2 regions of the Azoarcus sp. DD4 genome follow, and region 2 is predicted to be linked to the other one. Evidence: riboswitches for the same ligand, from Rfam matches in the RefSeq annotation. Region 2 holds a riboswitch; the other holds the start of a gene.
The links. Region 2 has a riboswitch for cobalamin ahead of CJ010_RS21430 (energy-coupling factor ABC transporter permease). Riboswitches for the same ligand answer to the same signal wherever they lie in the genome.
Positions count from the first base shown of each region.

Region 1 (10,315 bases), 1.4 Mb from region 2:
GGTCATGGCGAGCTACCTGGACACGATGTTGCACTGCAGTTTGCGCGCGCGCAGCACGGCGGCGAACGAAGATTTTCCGCATTGCATATTCGCCGAACGGCAAAACAAGGCTCCCGGCAAGTGCTGGAAAACATTGCAGATATTGTTGGTTTGGCGCGGATGGCCCGATCCTTAGACTGGCCTCCCCTGCATCCACACCGGGAGACTGGCCATGAACCGTGGCGACAAGGAGCGAGCCGACAGCGACGACTTCGAATGGCTGCCGCTCGACTGGCGGCCGGGTTTCAGCCTGCGGCGCGCCCCGGACGGTGGCGTGCTCGGCCGCTTCTACGGCGCCGAGCTGTCCAGCATCTACCAGCCGGTGGTGGATGCCGCCGATGCGCGCCGGGTCGGGCGCGAGGCCTTCGTGCGCAGTCACGCCAACGGCGACCTCAGCCTGTCGCCCTGGAGCCTGTTCTCCATGGTGGCCGACGACGCGGTGCTGGTCGGTCTCGACCGCCTGTGCCGCACCCTGCATGTGCTCAACGATCCGCTGGCCGGCGTCGCCGAGGCGGCCGACGAGCTGCTCTTCCTCAACGTCCACGGCCGCTTGCTGGCAGCCGTGAGCGAGGACCACGGCCACGCCTTCCGTCGCATCCTCGACCTGGTGGACCGCCGGCTGGCGGCGCGGGTGGTGATCGAAACGCCGGAAGCGGCCTGCGCCGATCCGCGCCTGCTCGGCTTCGTGCTGGCCAACTATCGGCTCAACGGCTTCAAGGTTGCTGCCAACGTGCGCTCGCTGGCGGAACTGACCCGCCTGCTCGCGGAAGTGCGGCCCAACTTCGTCAAGGTCGATGCGCGCCATCTGCGGCTGGCGGACTATGCCGCCTTCGCCGAACTGGCGCTGTCGCATTCCGCGCGGCCGGTGTTCATCCGGGTCGAGCGGTCCGAGCAGCGTGCCGTGCTGGCGACGGTAGCGGGCGCCTGGGCGCAGGGCTTCGCCTACGGCGAGGTCGACTTGCCCCGGTCGGTGCAACTGCCGCGCCGCAGCGTGCTGGCCGCCTAGAAGCTCACTCGCAGGCCGACGCGCAGGGTGCGCGGTTCGAGCGGATGCACCAGGCGGCCGTCGATCGCCGAGCCGCTGCCGCAACCGTCCAGGCCCGCCATGGCCTCGCCACGGGTGCAGGCGCCGCCCCAGTACTCGATGTCGTTGGCGCGTTTGTCGAACAGGTTGAGCACGTCCAGCGTCGCCTCGATCTGCTTGCTCACCCGGTAGCCGAGCTTGAGGTTGGCCATCCAGAACGCGGTGGATTTCTCCGCGCCGGTCTCCTCCAGGTCGTAGGCGCCGAGGTAGCGCAGGCGCAGGCCGCCAAACCACTTGCCGCCGTCATCCACGCTGAGGCCGAGCGAGGCGGTGAGCGGAATCGCGTTGGGCACGCGGCGGCCGCCGTTATCCGGGTTGGCGTCCTGGAAGCGGGCGCGCGACCAGGCGACGTCGGCATCGACGATCAGCCATGGCGTGGGGGCGAAGTAGTTGGACCACTCCACGCCGTGGCGGCGCGAGGCGCCCTTGGGTTCGGTGATGCCCTCGTCGCCGACGAACACCAGCTCGGAATCCAGCGTCATGCGCCACACCGACAGGCTGGTGTTCCAGCCCGGCAGCGGCGCCGCGCGCACCCCAAGTTCGCTGCCGCGCGCCTTGACGATCAGCGGCACGCGTTCGGCCGCGCTGCCGTCCTGCGGATTCGTCCGCGCCGTGGCGCCGCGCACGTCGTTGCTGTGGAAGCCGTGGCCCCAGTTGGCGTAGAACTCGGTCTGGCCGAGCAGTTCGAAGGGGCCGAGCACCACGCCGAGCTTGGGGCTGGTCTGGCGCGCTTCGGTATGGCCGCCGTTGTCCATGTTGAAGGTGCCGGCGAGCGCGCTGGCGCGGGCGTGGATCTCGTCGTAGCGCACGCCCAGCCCGGTGCGCAGCCACGGCGTCCATTGCGTCCGGGTATCGACGAAGACGCCGACCGCGGTCTCGGTGATGCGGTCCTCGCGGACCACCTCGGTGCGCTGGCGATTGACCGTGTTGTAGAGGCCGACCTTGTCGATGCGGTCCTGGCGCAGCTGCGCGCCGACGGCGAGTTCGGTGTCCTTCCACTGCGGGCCGAGGAACCAGCTGCGGCGCAGTTCGCCGCCCCACTGCACGCGGTCGTCGGCCTGTTCGTGCTGGTCGCCCTGCAGGCCGCTGATGTAGCCCGACGGCGCCGAATACAGGTTGAGGCCGTAATCGACCACATAGGCGCTGGCGCGGGTGGTGCCGGTGGAATCGCTGCGCGCCCATTCGCCGGCCAGGCTGTAGCGGTGCGTCTTGCCGCCGTCCTTCTGGCTGAGGGTGTCGTAGCGGTCGATCTCGCCGCTGTCGATTGCGCGCTCCGGCACATGCTCGGAGGCGGTCCAGTCGGCGCGGTAGAACATGCCGGTGATGGCGAAACCGTTGGCCGCGGTGCCGGAGGACAGCCGCAGCAGCGCGTTCTTCTTCACCAGGTTTTCCGGCTGATCCCAGGGGCCATCGTTGCCGGTGAATTCCACCGCGGCGAGCAGGCGCAGGTCGTCGTTGAGCGCGGTGCTGCCGGCGGCGAGCAGACGGCGGTAGTTGTTCTGGCCGAAGCCGAACTCGACGAAGGGCGCATCGAGCTCGCGGACGTAGTCGATGCGGGCGCTGCCGCTGGTGGCGAAGTCGCCGTCCTCGGCGCCATACACGCCTTTGCGGTACTTCACGCTGGAAATCAGCTCCGGGATCAGGAAGTTGAGGTCCATGTAACCCTGGCCGTGGGCGTGCGAGGCCATGTTGATCGGCATGCCGAGCACATGGGTGGAGAAGTCGCTGCCGTGGTCGAGGTTGAAGCCGCGCAGGAAGTACTGGTTGGCCTTGCCGTCGCCGGAATGCTGGGTCACCACCATGCCGGGTACCGCCTCCATGACCTCGGCCGGGCGCAGCAGCGGGCGGGTGGCGAGCTGCCCGGCGGTCACCGTGCCTTCGCTGGCCGAATCCGCGACGCCTATCAGGTCCTTGCCGTCGGTGGCGACGGTTACTTCCTGCAGGGTCGGGATGCCGGCGCCGAAGGCGGGCAGGGCGCATCCCGACAGCAGTGCGAAACTGAGCGATCGCAGCGTGGCGGGCAGCAGCGCACCGGTACGCAGGAGGGCGTTGAGCGCGGTTTCGTTATGGGCGCAGGCGCCGGGCGCCAGGGGGTAGCAATGCACGACTCGTCTCCGTTGTGGGGGGCGGAGCATCGTCGGCGGCGGTCCGGGGCGCGAAACGCGCGCGGCAACGGCCTGGCCGGTGGCCGGGCGAACACTGCCGCTACGAACGTATCGCAGGAAAAACACGCGCAACCTCTGCCAGGGACACCCCGCCCCGTCTGTTTCAAGGATGGACGTTGCGGCAGGTCTCCTGGCTCTCGGGTCGTCGCGCTTCGCCCGCCTTCCCGGAACGCATCCAGTGGCATGGGGTGGCGAAGCGCTCGCCGATTACAGTTGCGGGGGCAGCGCCGGAATTCGAGCAGGGCTCGGCACCGGCTTCCCATTTAATCCCCGGGCGGGGAACCTTCAACGGCGGCGAGTGTAGGTGGCGCGGCCGCGGACGGTCAAACCTTTTTCGTCGCCGCGGGCAAGCGGCGACGGATCAAGGACGCAGGCGTTTGGCCGGCTCGTCGCTCAGGCAGTCCACACCTGGCCGCGGCGGTCTTCCACCCGCTTCGCCTTGTGGGTGGCGCGCGGCAGGGTGTCGGGGTCGAGCACCGCGATGTGGGCGCCGACGCCGGTGATCGCCTTGACGCGGTGGGCGAGGCGGTCGGCAAGCGCGTCGGCTGTGCCGGGGAAGGCGGCGGCGCGCTCGACCTCGATGGTGAGGCGGTCGAGGTGGTCGATGCGCTCGATCACCAGCCGGTATTCGCCGCTGAAGTCGTGGTCCTTGCGCACGATGGCCTCGACGTCGCTCGGGAAGATGTTCACCCCGCGCACGATCAGCATGTCGTCGCGGCGCCCATGCACGCCGAGCAGGCGCTGGCTGGTGCGACCGCAGGCGCAGGGCTCATCGGTGAAGCTGACGATGTCGCCGGTGCGGAAGCGGATCAGCGGGCGGGCGCGCTTCTTCAGCGTGGTCAGCACCATTTCGCCGCGTTCGCCGGGGGCGACCGGCTCGCCGGTCTCGGGATCGAGCACTTCGACCAGGATGTGGTCTTCCGCCCAGTGCAGGCCGTCCTTCTCCTCGCACATGCCGGCGCAGGAGCCGAAGATGTCCGACAGGCCGTAGTAGTCGTACACCTCGGCGCCCCACAGCGCCTCGATGCGGGCGCGGGTCTCGGGAATGGAGCCGCCGGGCTCGCCGGCGACGAAGATGCGCTTCACCGCCAGATCCTTCTTCGGGTCGATGCCTTCCTTTTGCGCGGTCTCGCCCAGGTACCAGGCGTAGGACGGCGTGGTCCAGATCGCGGTGGCCTGGAACTGGCGCAGGATGGCGAGCAGGCGCTCCGACGGCACCGTGCCGGCGTGGATGCTGAGCGCGCCGAGCTTCTGCGCGCCGAGCACGCAGGGGCCGCCGATGAAGAGCGAAAAGTTGAGCGAGTGCGCGTAGCGGTCTTCCGGACGCAGGCCGGAAGACCAGAACTGGCGCGCCTCGTAGGCTATCCAGTCGTCGAAATCCTGCTGGGTGAAGGGCGACACCGTGGGCACGCCGGTGGAGCCGGACGAGGCCGACACATACACCACCTCGCGTTCCGGCACCGCGGCGAGGTCGCCGAGCAGCGGCTTCGCTTCCTGGCGTTCGCGCAGGATCTTCTTGTCGATGGTCGGGAAGCGCTGCAGGTCGGCGAGTGTCTTCAGGTCTTCCGGCTTCACGCCGGCGGCGTCGAAGCTGCTGCGGTAGTAAGGCGAGTTGTCGTAGGCGTGCTTCAGATGCGTCTTCAGCAGGCCGAGCTTGAGCGCGTTCCAGTCGGCGCGGCTCTGGGTTTCGAGTTGCGGGTCCCAGTACTTGCGGTCGTTCGCGTGCGTCATCGGTATTCCTGTGTGCGGTGGTTCAACTGCCCTTGCGCGCGGCGGGCTTCCAGGCGGAGAAAGGGGCTTCCTCGTAGCCGGCTTCGCGCACGTAGCGGCCGAGGCGCAGCCAGTCCGCCAGCGCCAGCGTGTTGCCGACCTGGCGCGCCACCGGGATGCCGTCGAGGTCGTAGAACACCACCGTCGGCAGCGCATACACCCGCTGCGCGTGGGCGAATTCCGCCTGGTTGGTGGGCTTGCCGTCGAAGTCGCGCAGCGCGGTGGGTTCGTCCGCCATCACGCTGGCGACAACGAAGTCGCGCTGGTAGTCGCGGCGCAGGCCGGCGTCCTTGAAGCTGGTGGCGCGCAGGCGGGCGCAGTCGCTGCAGCCGTTCATCTCGTAAAGCACCGCCACGCCGTGCTTGCCATCCTTGCGGGCCTGGGCGAGCGCCCTGGCGAGATCGGCGGTGGGCGGGAAGAACCCGTCGTCGTGCTTGGCCGCGGTGGTGGCCGGTGCGGCGCTGGCTGCGCCGACGCTGCCATCGGCGAAGAGCGCGGCGAGCAGCAGCAGGATGCCGATCAGGCCTATCCACAGGCTGCGCTCGAGCAGGCCTTCGCGCTCGGCGGTGAAGTCCGCGGGCGGCAGCGGTTCGCCCGGGATGGCATCGGGAAGCGGGTTGGGCAGCTCGGGCACCGTCGCGTCGGCAAAGGGGCTGCGATGTGGGCGATGGGGCTTGGACATGGCGGTCTCCCTGGCGATCAGCGCAGCCAGAACAAGGCGCGATGGCGCAGGGCGTCGAGCAGGCTCATCACCGCCCAGGTCACCGCGCCGGTGTAGAGGATGCCGGCGACCATGCGCGGGTAGTCGGCGAAGTCGGCGTAGTACTGCACGAAGCGGCCCAGCCCGGCGTTGGCGCCGAAGAGTTCGGCCACCGTCAGCAGGATGAAGGAGAAGCCCAGGCCCACCGCCATGCCGGAGAAGACGTGCGGCAGCGCGGCCGGGAAGATCACCTTGCGCAGGGTTTCCAGCCGGCCGAAGCCGAGCACGCGGGCGTTGTCGCGGTGGCGGCCTTCCACCGCCAGCGCACCGGCGGCGGCGTTCTGGAAGATCGGCCAGAAGGCGCCGACGAAGACTACGAAGGTGGCCGACAGGTGGAAGGTTGGCAGCACCGCGATCGCGTAGGGGATATAAACCGTCGGCGGCACCGGCGCGGCGACCTTGGCGAACGGGAAGAAGGCCCGCGCCAGCCGCGGCGTGGTACCGGCAGCCAGCCCGAGCGCGACGCCCAGCACCAGCGCGGCACCGAAACCCGGGATGAGGATGAGGAGGGACGACACGGTGCCGCGGCCGAGTTCCGGCAGCGAATCCCACAGTGCCTGCAGCACGGTGATCGGCGGCGGCAGCAACGGGTTGCCGCTGCCGGCGAGCGCGCTGCCGATCGCCTGCCAGATGGCGACGAGCACGGCGGCGAAGGCCCACGGTTCCCAGGCGAAGGGGAGGCGGAAGCGGGGCGCTGCGGGCTCGGCGGCCGGGGTGGTGGGGTGGTCAAGCGCGGTTTGTTGGGCGCTCATGGGGTGCTCCAGAAATTCAGTGGGCGTGCCGTGTGTCTCCCTCCCCTTGAAGGGGGAGGAACAGAACCCACGGCGCGCGTTGTGTTGGTGCTCAAATACCGCGACGCTCAGTACCTGACCGCTCAAACCACCTCCAACCCCGCCAGCGTGTCCGCATCCAGCGCCTCCGCGATCCGCTCGCGCAGTTCATGGAACGCTGTCTCGCCGAACAGCGCCGCGCGTTTGCGCGGCCGCGCGAACGGCACCACGTGCTCGGCGATGATCCGCCCCGGCGAGGCGCCCATCACCACCACGCGGTCGGCCAGCAGCAGGGCTTCGTCGACGTCGTGGGTGACGAACACCACGGTGCGGCGCGGGCGGCCGCGTTGCCAGACCTCGATCAGCAGGTCCTGCAGCCTGGCGCGGTTGATCGGGTCGAGCGCGCCGAAGGGTTCGTCCATCAGCAGGAAGGGCGATTCCAGCGCCAGCGCGCGGGCAATCGCGGCGCGCTGCTGCATGCCGCCGGACAGCTCGAACGGATGGCGCGGGGCGGCGTCGCCGAGGCCGACGCGCTCCAGGTGTTCCCAGGCGCGCTGGCGGCGCTCGGCGCGGCCGAGGCCGGGGTGAGACTTGGCCACGGCTTCGGCGACGTTGTCCGCTACCGTCATCCACGGAAACAGCGCGTAGTGCTGGAACACCACCGCGCGGTCCGGGCCGGGGCCGGCCACCGGCTTGCCGGCGGCGGCAACGCGGCCGCGGTTGGGCTTCTCCAGCCCCGCGATCAGCCGCAGCAGGGTGGATTTGCCGGAGCCGCTGGGGCCGAGCAGGGCGACGAACTCGCCCTCGGCCACGTTCAGCTCGATGCCGCGCAGGATCTCGCGCTCGCCGTAGGCGAAGGCCAGGCCTTCGACGCGCAGGCTGTTGCCGGTTGTCATCACACTCTCCCTGCGGACGGCCGTGCAGCGACGATCACAGCACGTTCCTTTCCTGTTCCGCCTTCAGCTTCTGCTTCCAGAACGGGTCGTTCGGCTGTTCCTTGGCGAGGCCCTGCAGCGCACGGTGGTAGGGATCGAGCGCGAACGCCGGCTGCAGCGGGCGGCTACCCTCGATGAATTCGGAGGACACCATGGTCGTCCAGAACTTCTGCGTGCCCTTCACGTTGGGGTCGGTGCCCTGTTCCAGGTGCGGCGAGTAGTAGCCCTGCTCGAGGATGTCGCGGTCGAGCTTCACGTACTTCTGAATGGAATCGATGGTTTCCTTGCGGTTCTGCGCGGCGAACTTCTCGGCCTTCAGGATGGCGCGCAGGAAGCGATCCCAGGTGTCGCCTTCCTTCAGCCGCTCGGACTTCACCACCAGGCGGCAGCACGGATGGCCGGGTTGCAGCTCGCCGGTGCGGATCACCACTTTCAGGCCCTGGCGTTCGGCGCGGATGTCGTGCGGGCCCCAGGTGACGCCGGCATCGACCTGGCCGGACTTCACCGCCTCCAGCACCGCCGGCGGGCTCTTCAGTTCGAAGATCTCGACGTCCTTCTTCCAGTCGATCTTCTGGTCCTTGAGCGCCGCGCGCAGCACCGCGTCGCCGGTGGCGAGGCGGATGGTGGCGATCTTCTTGCCCTTGAGGTCTGCGACGTTGCGGATCTTGTCGGCGTTTTCCGGCTTCACGATGATCGCCGCGTCTTCGCCCATGATGCCGCCGATGATCTTGAGATCGGCGCCGCGCGAGTAATGCACCAGCGGCGCGGTGGTGCCGAAGGCGCCGATGTCCAGCTTGTTGGCGACCACCGCGTTGAGGCCGTCGGCGGAATTGACGAATTCCACCAGTTCGACGTCCAGCCCTTCCTGCTTGAAGAAGCCCTGTTCCTTGGCGACGAAGAACTTGGCATGGCCGGTGACCGGCAGGTAGCCGACCTTGATCGATTCGGCAATCGCGGCGCCGGAGGCGAACGCAAAGGCAAGCGCGGCGAGGCCGGCGCGGACGAGCGGTTTGGTACGCATGAAAACTCCCTGGTTCGGATCGGATTCGATGTCCGCCGTATTGGCGGCGGCATCACTGGCGAAAAAGCTTAGTTTCCGGGCCGTCGCCCACGAACCAATAAAAAGGGAATTCCATATCGGTATTCCGCATATCGAATTCTTTTGTCTGGCGGCATGCCGGAATCTTGCTCGAATGCACAGCGATTGGCGGAATTTCCAATGTCGCGGAATAAGCAACGCAATAAATAGTATTGGCTCCGGATAAATCCCCTGCTGCAAATTGGCTGCCAGAGCGATGGCTGTGCTGCCCGATGGCGGGTGCGCAGGCCGCAGAGACAACGGGAGGCAAGGATGAAAGCAAGCGCAACGCGGGCCCTGGTGGTGGGTGCGGACCGGGTCGACGCGATCCGGGCGGAACTCGAGCAATCGGCCCATCTTGGCGTGACCCGCACCGAGCACTGGTCCGGCCGCCAGGTGGGCGACAACCGCCGGGCGATCCCGAGCGACACCCGTTTCGTGGTGGTGCTGTGCGACCGCATCAACCACGACCTCCTCTACAGCGTACGCCGCCAGGCCGAGAGCCGCGGCGTGCCGGTGGTGTATTGCCGTCATTCGCTGGTGGACATGCGCGACAAACTCGCGCGTTTCGTGGTGCCGGCCGAATCGGACTGCATCGCGGTCGATTGTCCGGTACGTAAGGAAAAGGCTGCCGGCAGCCGCCGGAAGGCACGGCATTGAGTACTTCATTTCCCGCTCGCGAGGAGCGGGTCTAATTGATTCAGATATCGATATTATTTTTTTGGAAATAGCGTCATGTCCATTCATTCGATCAACGTCCGCAATCAATTCCGCGGCAAGGTGAAGGAAATCATCAACGGCCCGGTGGTCTCGGAAATCGACGTGGAGACGCCCCACGGCATCGTCACTTCCGTCATTACGACGCGCTCGGTGCAGGAGCTGCAACTGAAAGTCGGCAGCGAGGTGATTGCGCTGGTGAAGTCGACCGAAGTGTCGATCGCCAAGGTCTGAGCGCATTCAAGGGAGAGAAAACAACATGAGCCATGCAAACAATCGCCGCCGCTTCATCCGCTTTGCCGCCGCGGCTGCCGGCCTCGCCGTGCTGTCCGCCGGCCCGGCCCATGCGCAGCAGAAGGAAATCCGCATCGGCTGGCAGAAGGGTTCCACGCTGTCCATCGTTAAGGCGCGCGGCAACCTCGACGCCCGTCTCAAGGCCGAAGGCGTGAAGGTGACGTGGACCGAATTCCCCGCCGGGCCGCAGATGCTGGAAGGGCTCAACGTCGGCAGCATCGACATCGGCGTGGTCGGCGAGACGCCGCCGGTGTTCGCCCAGGCCGCGGGTGCGGATCTGGTCTATGTCGGCAACGAGCCGCCTGCGCCGCGCGCCGAGAAGATCCTGGTGCCCAAGGATTCGCCGATCAAGTCGCTGGCCGAACTCAAGGGCAGGAAGGTGGTGCTCAACAAGGGCTCCAACGTGCATTACCTGCTGGTGAAGGCGCTGGAATCCGCCAAGCTCAAGTACAGCGACATCGAGGTGGTGTTCCTGCCGCCGGCCGATGCGCGCGCCGCCTTCGAGAAGGGCGCGGTCGATGCCTGGGCGATCTGGGACCCGTTCGGCGCCGCCGCCGAAGCGCAGATCGGCGCCCGCATCGTTGCCGACGGCAGCGGCATCGTGAACAACTACAACTTCTACATCGCCGCGCGCAGCTTCGTGCACAAGCATCCGGAAGTGCTGGCCTCGGCGCTGGTCGCGATCAACGAAACCGGCACCTGG
Region 1 covers NZ_CP022958.1:3,252,579-3,262,893, reverse strand. The annotation lists gene CJ010_RS15105 (alpha/beta hydrolase) at 1-6, opposite strand, end outside; gene CJ010_RS25175 (hypothetical protein) at 5-175, shown strand; gene CJ010_RS15100 (EAL domain-containing protein) at 212-1,045, shown strand; gene CJ010_RS15095 (TonB-dependent receptor) at 1,042-3,228, opposite strand; cobalamin riboswitch at 3,391-3,590, opposite strand; gene CJ010_RS15090 (phenylacetate--CoA ligase family protein) at 3,682-5,019, opposite strand; gene CJ010_RS15085 (thioredoxin fold domain-containing protein) at 5,042-5,740, opposite strand; gene CJ010_RS15080 (ABC transporter permease) at 5,758-6,570, opposite strand; gene CJ010_RS15075 (ABC transporter ATP-binding protein) at 6,693-7,484, opposite strand; gene CJ010_RS15070 (ABC transporter substrate-binding protein) at 7,519-8,544, opposite strand; gene CJ010_RS15065 (hypothetical protein) at 8,597-8,884, opposite strand; gene CJ010_RS15060 (DUF2325 domain-containing protein) at 8,875-9,261, shown strand; gene CJ010_RS15055 (molybdopterin-binding protein) at 9,337-9,552, shown strand; gene CJ010_RS15050 (sulfonate ABC transporter substrate-binding protein) at 9,578-10,315, shown strand, end outside.
Region 1: linked by a shared signal. The riboswitch ahead of CJ010_RS15095 (TonB-dependent receptor) and the one ahead of CJ010_RS21430 (energy-coupling factor ABC transporter permease) in region 2 are both predicted to bind cobalamin.

Region 2 (10,315 bases):
TGCGCCATCAGGCCGCAAGGCGGGGTCGTCGGGGATCGGCTCCATGGCGGATAGCATACCCGAGAGCGCTGCACGACAAGTGCAACGGCATCGACCGGGGAATGTCCGCATTTCCGCCTCCGCCCGGCACGCCGGAACGGCGCCCCTGCATATGCCGAACGCGATACACGACGGAGTCCGCCGGAATTGCGAAGAAGCGCACGGTTCCTTGCATTTCGCCACTCTGGCGGGCATCGCGCATTTGAAAAAATCCCATTTCCACGCTATGGTCTCCGCCTTGATTTTGACAGCCGTATTACGATCTTCCGTCGAGCTCCGCCATTGGCGCGAACACCAGGAAGCCGCAAACTGCGCCCTCCCCCGCGAGACCCATCGCGCCGTGCTGTCGCCGGTACCCAATTTGGAGAAGTCGGATGCGTAACGTCGAGCTTTTCGGCGCTGTAGGGCACAAGTTCATCCTGTTGAACGAAAGCGAACCTGGAGAGGAAGACGGCGTCCGTTCCAACCAGTATCTGATCGTCCGCGACGGCAGCGGCGTGCTGCTCGATCCAGGCGGTTTCGGCGTGATGCCGCGGGTGCTCGCCGAAATGCTGCGCTATGCCAAACCCGAACAGATCCGCGCCATCCTGCTGTCGCACCAGGATCCGGACATCGTCGGCGGACTGTCGACCTGGCTGGAGCTCACGCCCGCCGAAGTCTTCGTTTCCAGCATCTGGATGCGCTTCCTGCCGCATTACGGCCTGCGCGACATGAGCCGCTTCCGCGGCGTGCCCGACGAAGGCATGGAATGCGAGGTCGCGCCCGGTTTCCACCTGCGCATCGTGCCGGCTCACTTCCTGCATTCGGAAGGCCAGATCAACGTCTATGACCCGGTGTCGCGCATCCTCTTCACCGGCGACATCGGCGCGGCGATGCTGCCCAACGACCGCGACGACGCCTTCGTCGACGACTTCGCCACCCACCTGCCCTTCATCGAGGGCTTCCATCGTCGCTACATGGGCTCGAACCATGCCATCCGCTGCTGGCTCGACACCATCGCCGACCTCGACATCGACATGCTCGCCCCCCAGCACGGCCCGATCTACCGCGGCCGCGCGGTGCAGGATTTCCTCGCCTGGCTGAGCGACCTCAAGTGCGGCATCGACCTGCTCGAAGCCGGCGGACGCTTCCGGAAGGCGTAGACGCGCATGGCACTCACCCCCTCCGCGAACCCGCAGGGCGACTCCAGCCTCACGCCCCACCGCCTGCGCGTCATCGGCGATCTGGCCGGCCTGCTCGAAGACCAGACCCGCACCCGCTACTTCAGCGAGACCCTGGGCAAGATGACCCGCGAGATGCACGCGGACGTCATCCAACGCCTGTCGGGCGCGATCGATACCGGCAAGCACCCCGAATTCGTCGAGCTGATGACCCAGGCGCGCGACATCTGCGGGCGCCTGTCCGACAGTTTCGACCTGCTGCTGGCCGAGCGCACCCGCCAGTGGGACGCCAGCCACGGCTCGCTGTGCGGCATCATCAACGAGTTCGACGACATGTTCACGCTGCTGTCGAACACCCTGGTGGAGCGCGAACTGCTCGAACGCCAGAGCCAGGTGCTCGAACAGATCATCCTGTCGCACGAGCGCATCGGCCAGTGGAAGGCCTTCGTCCAGGCCATCCTCAACGATTTCCACGCCATCTTCCCGTTCGACCTCTTTTTCGTCGCCTTCGCCGAAGAGAACGGGCTGATGCTCAACGTCTATTACTTTGGCGAATGCGACGAAGAGTACCGCATCGCCACCCGCCAGCAGCTGGCCCGGCGCATGATCGAAAGCCTGGGCCTGCCGCCGGATTCGCCGCTCGATTACGAGGAATTCCAGGTCCAGCGCGGCAACAGCATCCACACCGTGCGGCCGGAACAGATGATCACCGTGCGGGTGCCGGAGCACTCGTCCCAGCTCGCCGGCCTGCTCGGCGTCACCTTCCTGTCGTCGCAGGAGCTCAACCCGCGCGAGGAAAGCGTGATCCGCTCCATCCTCGCGGTGATGGTGATGGTGGTCGGCTCCAGCAAGGTGCTGTCGCGCACGCTGGCCGAGCTCGAGTACTACTCGATGCACGACCCGCTCACCGGCCTCTACAACCGGCGCCATTTCAACAACATGCTGGAGTACGAGATCGGCCGTTCCGAGCGCCACCAGCACGAGTTCGCCCTGCTGCTGCTCGACCTCGACGACTTCAAGGACGTCAACGACTCCTACGGCCATCCCACCGGCGACAGCGTGCTGGTGCGCGTCGCCGAGATCCTGCGCGGCCACATCCGCAAGGGCGATCTCGCCACCCGCATCGGCGGCGACGAGTTCGCCATCATGCTGATGGAAACCGGCAACGACGGCGCGGTGGCGGTGGCGGAGAAGCTCGGTGCCGCGCTGCGCGGCACCAGCTTCGAAAGCCCCAACGGCAAGCGCTTCCACATCACCACCTCGATCGGCGTGGTGGTCTATCCGCGCGACGCCCGCACCGAGCACGACCTGCTGGCCGGGGTGGACATCGCGATGTACCGCGCCAAGGAGCTGGGCAAGGACAGCGCCTGCACGCTGGCGTCGATGCCCGGCCAGCTCAAGGCCACCCGCGTGACCCGCGACTACGCCGAGAAGCTGCGCGAGGCGCTGCGCGAGAACCGCATGGTTCCGTACTTCCAGCCCATCGTCGATTGCCACACCGGGGTGCCATTCGCCTGCGAGACGGTCGCCCGCCTGAAGGAGAAGACCGGCGAGACCATCGCCGCCGGTGCCTTCATCGACACCATCGAGAAATACGGCCTGGGCCGCGAGCTCGACCGCGTCATCATCCGCCAGACGCTGGAAGTCGCAGCCGCCCGCGCCCGCAGCGGGGCGCCGCCGCTGCGCGTGTTCATCAACCTGTCGGCGCAGGAGATCCAGGGCCGCGGCATCCTCGGCTATGCCGAAGAGCTGTGCAACGAACTGGGCATCCCGCCCAGCCAGGTGGTGTTCGAGATCCTCGAACGCGACGCCATCGGCGACATGACCAACATGCGCAAATTCCTCGCGAACCTGCGCAAGAAGGGCTTCGCCTTCGCGCTGGACGACTTCGGCAGCGGCTACAACTCCTTCCACTACCTGCGCGAGCTGCACTTCGAGTTCGTCAAGATCGACGGCGCTTTCGTGCGCAGCATCGTCGAATCGCCGATCGACCGCGCGCTGGTGCGCAACCTCACCAACCTGTGCAAGGAAATCGGCATCCTCACCGTCGCCGAGTTCGTCGAATCCGAGGAAATCCTCGAGATGCTGCGCGAGATGGGCATCGACTACGTCCAGGGCTACCACATCGGCATGCCGCTGCCGAAGATGCCCGACGTCGCCTGAGCCCGGCCCAGCGTTTTCTGCATACTCAATTGACGTAACGACAGCTTGCGCGCTGCCGTGCGCGTCGACTATCCTCGCGCTGCATTCGATCCGGGTGCCCTGGAATGCGACCGCATGACAGGGTGAAACGGGAAGTCCGGTGACGTCGGAAGTTCAGCTTCCGACCAGTCCGGCGCAGCCCCCGCTGCTGTAAGCCTGACGACTCCGCCACACGCCACTGAGCCCTGCGCTCGGGAAGGCCGGCGGACGAGGAAGAAGGCGAGCCAGAAGACCGGCCCGATCGAACGAGAGGTGTGAATCCCGGGGTGAGGGTTCGATCCGACTGGTTCAACGGCAGCCGTCCTTTTCCGCTTTCAGCACCACGCGGCCGCTCGCCCAGCCGAATCCGTATTGCATGACCGCATTCGTTTTTCATGGCCGCACAGCCATGTTCCGCGCATGCGCCTGCACGCTCCGCTTCACGCCATTGTCTGGCACTCGAGGGGAGTCATCATGCATATCGAACCCGGTCTGGTTTCCGCCGCCAAGGTCGCCGTCGCCAACGTCGCCGCCGTCGGCCTGGTCGGCGCGCACGCGCTGCAGTTCGTCCGTCAGCCGCAACTCGTCGTCCGCAGCCTGCTCGCGGCGCTGTTCTTCTCGCTCTTCATGCAGAGCTTCCACCTGCCCGCCGGGCCGTCGGAGCTGCACTTCATCGGCGCGATGCCGATCTACCTCATCCTCGGCTTCGTTCCCACCGTGGTCGGCTTCGCCGTCGGCCTGCTGGTGCAAGGCATCCTGTTCGAACCGGCCGACCTGGTGAATCTCGGCGTAAACACCCTGTCGCTGGCGGTCCCGCTGCTGGTGCTGCACCACACCGTCGGCAAGCGCCTCGACGGCCTGAATGTGCGCAACATCCTCCAGCTCGACGCCATCTACTACGCCGGCGTCGCGCTGATGGTGGGCTTCTGGCTCAGCATCGGCGAAACCGCCACGCCGTTCGCGGAATGGGCCGGCTTCGCCGCCCACTACCTGCCGGTGGTGCTGCTCGAACCGCTGGTGACGATCGCGCTGGTCGGCCTGCTGCGCCCGCACGCCGCCCACCCGGCGCTGCGCCTGTGCACCACGCTGCGCACCGCCTGAGCGCCATGCCCGGCACCATCTGGTTCGTCGGCGCCGGGCCCGGCGACCCCGACCTGATCACCGTCAAGGGGCGCCGCCTGCTCGAACAGGCCGGCGCCATCCTGTTCGCCGGCTCGCTGGTGGACCAGGCGGCGACGCAGTACGCGCCGCCCGGCTGCACCATCCGCGATTCCAAGGACATGACGCTGGAAGAGATGACGGTCTGGCTGGTCGAGGCCACCGGCCGCCATCAGACGGTGGTCCGCCTGCAGACCGGCGACCCCGGCCTGTACGGCGCGCTGGTCGAGATGACGCGCCCGCTCGACGCCGCCGGCATTGCCTGGAAGGTAGTGCCGGGCGTGTCGTCGGCGATGGCCTCGGCCGCCGCCGCCGGCGAAACCCTGACCCTGCCGGAAGTGACGCAGACGGTGATCCTCACCCGCGTCGCCGGCCGCACGCCGATGCCGCCGGGCGAGGACCTCGAAGCCCTCGCCGCCCACCGCACGACGCTCTGCCTGTTCCTGTCGATCACCCTGTTGCACGAAGTCCAGCGCGCGCTGCGCGCCGCCGGCTGGCCCGAGGACGCGCCCATCGTGGTGGTGCAGAAGGCGAGCTGGCCGGGCGAGGAAAAGGTGGTGCGCGGCACGCTCGCCGACATCAAGAAACGCTGCCAGGCGGAGAAGATCGCCAGCCAGGCCATGATCATCGCCAGCCCGGCGCTGGGCGCCCGCGACTGGCCCGGGATCGCCCGCTCCAAGCTCTACGACCCCGCCTTCACCCACCGCTTCCGCCGCGCCGCCGCGCCCGCGGACGCGGCCCCCGCCAGCGAGGCACCGCAATGAACGACACCACCCTGCTGCTGATCGGCCACGGTTCGCGCAACCGCGAAGGCAACAAGGAGATCCTGCACTTCGCCGCCCAGTGGCGCGAACGCCACCCGGCCTGGCGCATCGAGGTCTGCTTCATCGAGCACGCCGAAGTGTTGCTCGACGAAGGCCTGGACCGCGCCGCGCGTGCCGCCCGCAAGGTGGTCGCCATCCCCTTCATCCTCAACGCCGCCGGCCACGTCAAGATGGAACTGCCGGCCGCGATCGAGCGCGCCCGCGCCCGCCACCCCGGCGTGGGTTTTTCCTGCGTGCGCCACCTCGGCATGGGCCGCGAGATCTTCGCGGTGCTGCAGGGCCAGCTCGAGCGCCTGATGAAGTCGCTGGCGATGCCCGACCCGCAGACCACCGGCGTGATCCTGCTCGGCCGCGGTTCGTCGGACGCCGGCGCCAACGGCGAACTCGCCAAGATGGCGCGCTGGATCTTCGAAGAGGGCGACCACGAACTGGTCGACCTCGCCTTCACCAGCATCACCTGGCCGCGGCTGGAAACCGTCGTCCAGCGCCAGGTGAAGCTGGGCATGGCGCAGATCTGCATCGTGCCGGTGTATCTCTTCACCGGCGTGCTGATCGAGCGCATCCAGGCCCAGGTCGAGCGCCTGCAGCGCCAGTACCCGCAGATCGCCTTCGCGCTCGGCAGCCATTTCGGCTTCGACAAGGGCGTCTTCGACCTGCTCGACGCCCGCGTCGGCGGCATCGACTGCGCCGAAGGCCCGCTGCTGGAGTGCGACGGCTGCAAGTACCGGCTCGCCGCCGAGGCCGAACACCTGCACGACCACAGCCACACCCATGTGCATGACGACCATGGCGATCACGGCCATGCGCATCAGGGCCATCACGACCATGACCACGGTCACGACGGCCACCACCACCACGATCACGCCCACGCCTGAAGCATGAGCACCGCCAATACAGTCACCGAACAGCTCACCGCCGCCGGCCGCGCCATCGAGCACGACTCCTTCGCCATCATCGACGCCGAGGTCGGCGCCCACGCCTACAGCGCGGCGCAGTGGCCGATCGTGCGCCGCATGATCCACGCCAATGCCGACTTCGAGTTCAACGGCCTCACCGACTTCCACCCGGCGGCGGTCGAGGCCGGGCTCGCCGCCATCCTCGGCGGCGGCTCGCGGGTGGTGGCCGATGTCGAGATGATCTGCGTCGGCCTGTCGGCGTCGCGCCTGGCGCATTTCGGCATGCGCACCCACCAGTTCATCTCCGACGCCGACGTCATCGAGCAGGCCAAGGCGGAAGAGACCACGCGCGCGGTGCAGGCGATGCGCAAGGCGCACCGCCAGGGCCTGATCGACGGCGCCCTCGTCGGCATCGGCAATGCCCCCACGGCGCTGATCGAGCTGGTACGGCTGATCCGCGAGGACGGCGCGCGCCCGGCGCTGGTGGTCGGCATGCCGGTGGGCTTCGTCTCGGCGGCGGAATCCAAGGACCTGATGGCCGAGCTCGATGACGTGCCGTGGATCGTGATCCGCGGCCGCAAGGGCGGCTCGACGCTGGTGGTCGCGGCGATCCACGCCCTGCTGGGGCTGGCCGAGGCGCGCCAGCGCGAAGGGTGCTGAGCCGATGACCGCCGGCCACGCCGTCGCGGAGAAGATCCGCAAGGGCGACCCCAAGCGCGACCGCGGCAACCGCAGCGGCTTTTCCACCGGCGCCAACTCCGCGGCCGCCGCCGCCGCGGCCACGCTCGGCCTGGTGCGCGGCGCGGTGCCGGACACGGTGGAGTGCGTGCTGCCCAACACCCGGATCGTGCGCTTCGCCATCGCCGACGGCTGTGTGGACGGCGACCGCGCCCACGCGGTCAGCATCAAGGACGCCGGCGACGACCCCGACGCCACCCACGGCGCCCACCTCACCGCCGACGTGCGCCGCATCCCCGGCGGCGGCGGCGAGGTCATCCTCAAGGGCGGGCCGGGCGTCGGCGTGGTCACCAAACCGGGGCTGGGGCTGGAGGTCGGCGGCCCGGCGATCAATCCGGTGCCGCGCACCAACATCGCCGCCAACGTCGCCGCCGCCGGCAAACCGCTGCTCGCCGCCGGCGACAGCCTGGAAGTGACGATCTCGGTGCCGGGCGGCGAGGAGATGGCGAAGAAGACGCTCAACGCCCGCCTCGGCATCCTCGGCGGCATCTCCATCCTCGGCACCACCGGCATCGTGCGGCCCTACTCCACCGCGGCCTTCCGCGCCAGCGTCATTCAGGCCGTCGACGTCGCCGCCAACCAGGGCCACAGCAGCGTGGTATTCACCACCGGCGGGCGCACCGAGAAGTGCGCGATGCGCGAATTCCCCGCGCTGGACGAAGCCTGCTTCGTGCAAATGGGCGACTTCGTCAAGGCCGCCTTCACCACCGCGTTGAAGCAGCGCATGCGGCACATCATCGTCGGCGCCATGGTCGGCAAGCTCACCAAGATCGCCCAGGGCCTGTCGGTGACCCACGCCTGGCGCGAAGAGGTGGACCGCGAGCTGATCGCCGGCGCCGCGATCGAGATCGGCGCGCCGCCGCCGCTGGTGGAAGAGATCCGCGCCGCCGAAACCGCCCGCTTCGCCGCCGAAAAGCTCGACGAACTCGGGCTCGCGGTCGCCTTCCACCGGGCCCTGGCCAAGCGTGCCATCGCCAGCCTGCGCCAGCGCTACCCGGGCCGGCACACGCTGTCGGTGATGGCCTGCAACTTCGAGGGCAAGCCCATCGTCACCGTGCATGACGACGCACCGGCCGGCATGGACTACGCCACGCTCCCCGATACAGACCCCGATGCAGACTGAAACCCTCCACATCATCGGCATCCTCGACGACGGCTGGGCCGGCCTCGCCGACGCCGCCCGCCAACGCCTCGCCGGCTGCGGCATGGTGATCGGCGCCGCGCGTACGCTGGCGCTGGTCGCGCCCTTCCTGCCCGAATCCACCGTGCTGCGCGACATGGACGGCGCGCTGTCGAAGGTGCCCAGCTGGGTGCGCGACGCCCAGGCGGACGGCCTCGCCGTCGCGGTGCTGGCCACCGGCGATCCGCTCTGCCACGGCATCGCCGCCTTCCTGATCGGCAAGCTCGGCGCCGCGCAGGTCGCGGTGCATCCGGCGCCGTCAACCATTCAGCTGGCCTGCGCGCGGCTGAAAAAGCCCTGGCAGGACATCGCGATTGCCTCCTGCCACAGCGCCGACGCCGGCGAGTGGGCCGCCGGTGCCACGCCGGACCACGGCCTCTACAAGTTGGTGCGCGCGGTGGCGGAACATCCCCGCGTCGCCGCCTTCACCGGCCCCGACAACAGCCCCGACCGCATCGCCCGCGCGCTGCTCGCCGCCGGCTACGGCGAGGACACGCGCATCTCGGTCGCCGCCCGCCTGTGCCTGGCCGACGAGGCGGTGTTCGCCGATCTCCCGCTCGCGGACGCGGCGGCGATGCGCTTCCCCGACCCCAACATCGTCGTCATTGAACGCACGCCGGCCGAACGGCGTGCGCTGTTCGGTTTCGACGACGGCGACTACGTCCAGCGCCAGCCGGAGAAAGGCCTGATCACCAAGCTGGAAGCGCGCGCGGTGTCGCTCGCCAAGCTCGGGCTCGCCGCCGACAGCATCGTCTGGGACATCGGCGCCGGCTCCGGCTCGGTCGGGCTGGAAGCCAGCCGCATCGCCCGCCACGGCCACGTGTGGGCGATCGAGAAGAACGAGGCCGATGCCGCCAACGCGCGCGAAAACGCCCGCCGCCTGCGCGCGGACAACTACACCCTGGCGCACGCCAAGGCCCCGGCCGCACTGGATACCTGGCCCGACCCGGACGCGGTCTTCATCGGCGGCTCCGGCGGCGAGCTGGCTGAACTCATCCTCCTCGCTCTCCAGCGGCTGCGCCCCGACGGCCGGCTGGTGATGAACTTCGTCACCCTCGAAAACCTCGCCACCGCGACCACGGTACTGGCGGTGGCCGGCGCAGTTTGGGACGTCACCCAGCTATCCGCCGCGCGCAGCCAGCCCATCCTCGACATGCACCGGCTCGCCGCGCAGAACCCCGTGTGGATCGTCTGCGCGCGCAAGAGCGTCGCCCAAACGGAAGCAGACACCGATGACTGACGCCACGCTCCCGTTCACCGCCGCACGCTACGGTCGCCTGATCGGCGTCTCGCTCGGCCCCGGCGATCCGGACCTCATCACCCGCCGCGGCTGGGCGGCGCTGCAGTCGGGCGCGCGCTGGGCCTATCCGGTAAAGAAGGCGGAAAGCGGCTCCTACGCGCTCGACATCGTGCGCCGCGGCGGCCTCGCGCTGCCGGACGACGCCGAAGCGCTGGTGTTTCCGATGACGCGCGATCCGCTCGCGCTCGCCCGCGCCTGGGCGCGCGCCGCAGCCCGTACGGTGGCGCTGCTGGCCGAAGGCCGCGACCTGACCTTCCTGGTGGAGGGCGACGCCTCCACCTTTTCCACCTTCGGCCACCTCGCCCGCACCGTGCGCGAGCTGGCGCCGGCGGTGGAAGTGGACACCATCCCCGGCATCAGCTCCTTCGCCGCCGCCGCGGCCCGGGTGCAGCGCCCCCTCGCCGAAGAGGACGACACCTTCGCGGTGATCCCCGCCGCCTACGGCATCGACGTCATCGCCCGTCTGCTCGACGAGTTCGACACCCTGATCCTGCTCAAGGTGAAGCCGCTGCTCGACGAGCTGATCGACCTGCTCGCCGCGCGCGGCCTGCTTTCTGACGCCTGCTTCGTCGAGAAGGTCGGCTCGCCGCTGGAGCGGGTGGTGCACGACGTCGCCAGCCTGCGCGGCGAGAAGGTGAATTACCTGTCGCTGCTGCTGGTGCGCAATCCGGGGCGTATGCGTGGGGCGTTGCAGCGGGGGTGCCGGAAGAAGCCGACGGTTGTGGTTGCAGAGGAGGAGCCCGGCTGATTGACGGGGGCGACGTCCCCGGTTCCTCCCCCTTCAAGGGGGTGAGGGAGCAAAACAACGCATGCCCCCTCGCCATGGCTGCTTAGCGACC
Region 2 covers NZ_CP022958.1:4,620,631-4,630,945, forward strand. The annotation lists gene rquA (rhodoquinone biosynthesis methyltransferase RquA) at 1-45, opposite strand, end outside; gene CJ010_RS21420 (MBL fold metallo-hydrolase) at 414-1,181, shown strand; gene CJ010_RS21425 (bifunctional diguanylate cyclase/phosphodiesterase) at 1,188-3,362, shown strand; cobalamin riboswitch at 3,438-3,657, shown strand; gene CJ010_RS21430 (energy-coupling factor ABC transporter permease) at 3,855-4,481, shown strand; gene cobM (precorrin-4 C(11)-methyltransferase) at 4,487-5,302, shown strand; gene CJ010_RS21440 (sirohydrochlorin chelatase) at 5,299-6,237, shown strand; gene CJ010_RS21445 (precorrin-8X methylmutase) at 6,241-6,918, shown strand; gene CJ010_RS21450 (cobalt-precorrin-5B (C(1))-methyltransferase) at 6,923-8,119, shown strand; gene cbiE (precorrin-6y C5,15-methyltransferase (decarboxylating) subunit CbiE) at 8,109-9,416, shown strand; gene cobI (precorrin-2 C(20)-methyltransferase) at 9,409-10,224, shown strand.